Linked DNA regions of Prochlorococcus marinus XMU1405. The protein of the gene in region 2 interacts with the protein of the main gene of each other region in a pairwise test. Links are inferred from orthologs where the notes say so. Each region holds a gene or a part of one and is shown on either strand. Other genes may lie near its edges. The genes, in order: rpe and eno.

What was found.
Region 1: the proteins of eno (region 2) and rpe interact in binary tests that used the Escherichia coli proteins (3 or more experiments, as listed by UniProt). The link is inferred for Prochlorococcus marinus XMU1405 from one-to-one orthologs.

What each region holds. Positions count from the first base shown.
Region 1 is NZ_JAAORF010000002.1:89,147-92,330, forward strand. What follows is about bases 203-3,048. They hold rpe (ribulose-phosphate 3-epimerase), read right to left. Parts: upstream 2,082-3,048; coding sequence 1,323-2,081; downstream 203-1,322. Other genes in these bases: lptB (LPS export ABC transporter ATP-binding protein), read left to right, coding at 203-262; ccsB (c-type cytochrome biogenesis protein CcsB), read left to right, coding at 372-1,301; glpX (class II fructose-bisphosphatase), read left to right, coding at 2,270-3,048. In the rest of the region: more of lptB, read left to right, coding at 1-202; more of glpX, read left to right, coding at 3,049-3,184. UniProt on the Escherichia coli protein: Catalyzes the reversible epimerization of D-ribulose 5-phosphate to D-xylulose 5-phosphate.
Region 2 is NZ_JAAORF010000001.1:203,474-206,693, reverse strand. The notes cover bases 105-2,986. They hold eno (phosphopyruvate hydratase), read right to left. Parts: upstream 2,251-2,986; coding sequence 958-2,250; downstream 105-957. Other genes in these bases: HA148_RS01095 (ATP-dependent Clp protease ATP-binding subunit), read left to right, coding at 2,513-2,986; HA148_RS01105 (ABC1 kinase family protein), read left to right, coding at 105-953. Outside these bases: more of HA148_RS01105, read left to right, coding at 1-104; more of HA148_RS01095, read left to right, coding at 2,987-3,220. UniProt on the Escherichia coli protein: Catalyzes the reversible conversion of 2-phosphoglycerate (2-PG) into phosphoenolpyruvate (PEP). It is essential for the degradation of carbohydrates via glycolysis.

The DNA.
Region 1 (3,184 bases), on a different replicon or contig from region 2:
ACCTAAATATTTGTTGTTAGACGAACCCTTTGCTGGAATCGATCCTCTAGCTGTTAATGATTTAAAGAAACTAATTCTTAAATTAAGTAGTGACGGGGTTGGGATTCTTATTACAGACCACAATGTTAGGGAAACCCTTTTAATTACAAACAAATCATATGTTTTAAGTGAAGGAAAAATTTTAGCTTATGGATCATCACGTGAATTAGCAGATAATCCAATAGTAAAGAAGTATTATCTAGGAGATAATTTCAAACTTTGAAATCTTATTGAAAATAAATTAAAATTTAATTATTAAAGATTTACTCATATAGGAATAATTTAAATTATTATTTGAATGTCATGAAATATAAATCATATTAATTTCTTAGATGATACTAGATAATTTTTCTAAAAATTTAATATATGACCCAGTTTCAGTCTTGGGTCTTCTAGTCTTTTATTTTTTATTATTTAACTTACCGATATCTTTAAGTGCAGTTTTTAAAAAGAAATTTTCTTCAACAGTGAGATTCCTTACGATTTTAGTGAATTTATTAATATCATTGCAATTGCTTTTTAGGTGGTCAATTTCTGGACACTTTCCTATTAGCAATTTGTATGAATCTCTTTATTTTCTTACTTGGGGAATCACAATTGGCCAACTATTGATTGAAAGGGAATATGAATCTCCATTAATTCCCTCAATTGCCATACCTATTGAGTTACTTACCGTATCCTTTGCTTGTTTTGTACTGCCTGAAGATTTGAAATTATCATCAAACTTGGTTCCAGCTTTAAGATCTAGTTGGTTAGTAATGCATGTTAGCGTCGTAATGCTTAGTTATGCAGCATTAATAATAGGTTCTTTACTTTCAATATCTGTTTTGTTTATTAATAAAAATAAGCCGCTTCAAATCAGAAGTAGTTCTACAGGTATAGGAGGATTTAAGCTTTCTAATGGCTATCCTTTAAATGATTTAGTAAAACCTATTGAATTTTCGCATTCAGAAGAATTAGATACATTAAGTTATCGTTCTATATTAGTAGGCTTTGTTCTTTTGACTCTCGGTTTAATCTCAGGTGCAGTTTGGGCTAATGAGGCCTGGGGGACATGGTGGAGTTGGGATCCAAAAGAAACATGGGCATTTATCTCATGGTTGTTTTATGCCGCTTATCTGCATATGAGAATAAGCAAGGGTTGGCAAGGTCGTAAACCAGCATTATTAGCATCTACAGGCTTTTTAATTGTTTTAGTTTGTTATTTAGGAGTTAATTTTTTAGGAATAGGGTTGCATAGTTATGGATGGATATTTGGGTGATTTCTTAATCATTCAGAATATTTATTGAGGCTCTGGAAGAACATTCCCCTTTTGTGCTTCTAGTGCAACCTTTCTCAAGTCCTCACATCCCTCTTTTAATGTTGGGTAAGCAAACATTCCACTACCTGCAATAAAACAATTCGCACCAGCATCCGCACATTGTGAAATAGTCCAATTTGCTTTTATCCCCCCATCAACTTCAATATCGACATTTAAGTTTTTTTCGATAATAAAGTTTCTTATTTCTCTGATTTTATTAAGCATTGTAGGTATGTAAGCTTGTCCTCCAAAACCTGGATTAACTGTCATAACCAAAACATGATCAACCATATCCATAATGTTTTTAATCATTTCAAAAGGAGTATGAGGGTTTAATGCAACAGAAGGAGATCCTCCTAAATCTCTTATTTTACCGAGAACTCTATGCAAATGAATATTTGCTTCGGCATGAGCTATTACTACTCCTGGTTCACCATTTGCCCCTTTTGTAGCGTTTACATAAGATTCAAGCATGGTTTCACAGTTGTACTGACTAACCATTAATTGAGTTTCAAAAGGGACATTGCAATATTTCCTGCATGCAGCAATCATCTCAGGCCCAAAGGTAAGATTTGGTACGAAATTTCCATCCATTACATCAAATTGAATTCTATCTACCCCAGCTTCCTCGAGCTCTTTTACGCATGCCCCCATATTTGCCCAATCTGCTGGTAAAACTGAAGGAATTATTTGAATTGGTCTATTAGCACCAGTTAAATTTGCTTGATTTGACTCGGTCATTTAATTTTTAAAATATTTAATAAAGATACTATATTTAGTTGTTTATTCCTAATTTCAAGTCACGGCCTGATAAAGTATCAGCTGTAAAGAGTTAAAAAAAGCTTACTAGCATAATAATTCTCATAAAAAATAACATTTTTTATGAGATCATACTCAAAACCTTTTAGAAAAATCCTCAAAATTTAATTGTGAATCAAACTTTAATTCAAGAAATTCTCGAAGTTGTCGAGCAAGCAGCTATTGCCTCAGCAAAACTAACAGGACTTGGCCAAAAAGATGAAGCTGATGCTGCAGCTGTCGAAGCAATGAGATTGCGAATGGGCAAAATTGAAATGAAAGGGAAAATTGTTATTGGAGAAGGTGAAAGAGATGAAGCACCTATGCTTTATATAGGTGAAGAGGTTGGTAGTGGAAGTGGCCCAGGGGTTGACTTTGCAGTAGATCCTTGTGAAGGAACTAATCTTTGTGCGAATAATCAAAGAGGTTCTATGGCGGTTTTAGCTGCTTCTGATACAGGTGGTCTTTTTAATGCTCCTGATTTTTACATGAACAAATTAGCAGCGCCTCCAGCAGCAAAAGGTAAAGTAGATATTAGAAATTCAGCTACTGAAAACTTGAAGATACTAAGTGATTGCTTGGGTCTTTCTATTGATGAGCTTACTGTTGTTGTAATGGATAGAACTAGGCATAAAGATTTAATCAAAGAGATTCGTGGATGTGGTGCAAAAGTACAACCGATTTCTGATGGTGATGTTCAAGCTGCGATTGCATGTGGTTTTGCAGGAACTGGAACACATTGCTTGATGGGTATAGGTGCTGCTCCTGAGGGTGTTATTTCTGCTGCTGCGATGAGAGCTCTAGGCGGACACTTTCAAGGACAACTAGTTTATGATCCAGCAATCGCTCAAACTTCTGAATGGGCTGATTACACAAAAGAAGGAAATATAAAACGTCTTAATGAAATGGGTATAACAGATATAGATAAAATCTATGAAGCTAATGAATTGGCCTCGGGAGAAAATGTTGTTTTCGCTGGAAGTGGTATAACTGATGGATTACTATTTGACGGAGTTAAATTTGAAAGGGATTGTGTTAGAACTAGT
Region 2 (3,220 bases):
TTTGTTTAAGTTATCTAGAAGGAACAAAAATAAGCGATTTAGAAAAATTACAATCACAAGAAATTGATTTACCAAAAATCGCAGAAATAGGAGCCATCAGTTATTTAAAACAATTAGTAAATTATGGTTTTTTTCATGCAGACCCTCATCCAGGGAATCTAGCAGTTTCAAATGAAGGTAAATTAATATTTTATGATTTTGGAATGATGGGCAATATCTCAAATAATCTTCAAACAAGATTAGGGGGAATGGTTAAGGCTGCTGCTTTAAGAGACGCCTCATCACTTGTCAGTCAATTACAAAAAGCTGGGCTAATTTCAAAAGATATTGATATAGGACCAGTCAGAAGATTAGTCAGATTGATGCTTAAAGAAGCCTTAACACCGCCATTTAGTCCAAATATTATTGAAAAATTATCTGGAGATTTATACGAACTTGTTTATGAAACTCCATTTCAACTACCAGTAGATTTAATCTTTGTGATGAGAGCTTTATCAACTTTTGAAGGAGTTGGTAGAATGCTTGATCCAGGGTTTAACCTTGTATCAGTTACCAAGCCTTATTTAATAGAACTTATGACTTCAAATAATCAAACTCCCAACGATTTAATTAACCAATTTGGAAGGCAAGTAGGTGAACTAGGATCTAAAGCTGTTGGCATTCCCAAAAGAATAGATGAAAGTTTAGAAAGATTAGAGCAGGGCGATTTACAATTGCAAATAAGAATGGGAGAGTCTGATAGGCAATTCAAAAAAATGTTTACTGCTCAAAAAACTTTAGGCCATTCAATTCTTATAGGAAGCTTATCAATTGCATCTGCTTTACTAGTAAGCAATAAACAAAATAATTTTGCATTGTTGCCACTTTTTTTTGCACTACCAATAAGTATTGATTGGATAAAGTGTCAATTAAGTATGAGAAAAGGCTCACGTTTAGAAAAACTTAAGCGCTAAAAAACTATATATTTTTGGGACCTAAACCTAAAGCTCCAGCGAATCTTGCTTGATTTCCTAATTCCTCCTCGATTTTTAAAAGCCTATTATATTTTGCAATCCTTTCACTTCTGCTCAAAGAGCCTGTCTTGATCTGACCCGATCTTGTGGCAACAGATAAATCTGCAATTGTTGTATCTTCAGTTTCACCACTTCTATGACTAATAACACTTGTGAAACCAGACATTTTAGCTAACTCAATAGCTTCCAAAGTTTCAGTTAATGTTCCAATTTGATTTACCTTTATTAGGATTGAATTAGCAGATTTTTCCATAATCCCTTTCCTTAATCTTTCTGTATTAGTAACGAATAAATCATCACCTACAAGCTGAACTTTATTTCCTAATTCTTTATTTAATTCTGACCAGCCCTCCCAATCATCCTCAGCTAAACCGTCCTCTATTGAAACTATTGGATAATTAGAAACTAATCTTGAAAGATAGGAAATCATTTCAGAACTATTTAAACTTTTACCTTCATATTTATAAATACCATCACTATAAAATTCAGTACTAGCAGCATCTAAAGCTAAGGACACCTGCTCACCAGGCTTAAATCCGGCTTTTTGAATTGCTTCTAATAATAAGTCCCCTGCTTCTTCGCTTGATGACAAATTAGGTGCAAATCCACCCTCATCCCCTACAGCAGTAGATAGACCTTTTTGATCAAGCAATGATTTTAATGTGTGGAAAATTTCAGTACCCATTCTTAATGATTCACTGAAATTATTAACTCCATGGGGGACAAGCATAAATTCCTGAAAATCAAGACTATTTGGTGCATGAGCACCACCATTTATTACATTCATTAATGGGACTGGAAGGAGATTGGATAATGGATCTCCAAGATACCTATATAGTGGAACGTCTAAAGCATTTGCTGATGCACTGGCAGTTGCAAGACTTACTGCAAGGATTGAATTTGCTCCAAGGTTAGATTTATTAGGAGTTCCATCAATTTCAATCATTAATTTATCTACTGCAGTTTGATCTAAAGCTGACAAACCACATAAAGCCGGGGATATTGTTTCATGAATTTTATTAACAGCATTTAAAACACCCTTCCCCATATATTTGGAACCACCATCCCTTAATTCATGTGCCTCATGAGCACCAGTGCTAGCTCCGCTGGGAACAATTGCTCTACCACTTGCACCACATTCCAAAAATACTTCTGCCTCTACAGTTGGATTACCTCTTGAATCAAGGACTTGCCTTGCTTCAACAGTATCAATAAGAAAATCAATAGTTTCTTTCACAATTTAATTATTACTATTTAAATCCTATTAATAGCTGAACTATTTGGCTAATATCTGAAATAAATATGTTAAACAATTATAATTTTTTATTTCATAACAGTTTAGATATTAGTTAACACTTTTATTAATTCCAAAGTCCCTGCAACCCATCTCATAAAAATATTTTTGAAATTCATCTTACAATTTGAAAATTATTGGATGATTATTAATGCAGATCCTATTTAGAATATTAATTAATAATCAACTGTAGTTTTTATAGTTTATGAGAGAAACCCTTACATCCAGTCCTGAACTATTTAGCGATATCAGTTGGAATCTTCTTTTATTAGGGGAAGAAACCGCAAAAAAATGGGATCATAGCGAATTTAATATTGAACACATAGTTCATACATTGTTCTCATCAAGTGAATTCTTTGCTTTCATTGAAAAATTATCAATAGACCAAGATACAGTTTTAGACATAACAGAAGATTTTTTAGAAGAGACACCAACAAATGAGTCAGATATTTTTACTATCGGAGAAGATTTAGAAATTTTATTAGATAACGCAAATCAGATTAAAACTCAATGGGGATCGAGATTAATAGAAATCCCTCATTTACTAATTGCTCTTGGAAGGGATTTAAGAATTGGAAATTATGTTTTTGAAGAAGGAAACCTTTCAATGGAAAAATTAGAAGAAGAATTAAAGTTTTACCCAAATATTAATCAATCAAAAGATTCTTTTAATTATGGGAATGTAATTGAAATAAATAATCAATCTAATTTTGAATCTGACAAAGAAACTGTAGTTAAAGAAGAAAAATTGAAAAAAGCTATTGTTCCATTACCGAAAAGTAAACTTCAAATTGAAACCAAAAAACAAGTTAGAAAAGATGAAAATGCTCTTTCAATTTATGGAAAAGATTTAACAGAATCAGCTAAAAAAGGCTTACTGGATCCCGTTTTAGGAAGAGAAAATGAGATCAAT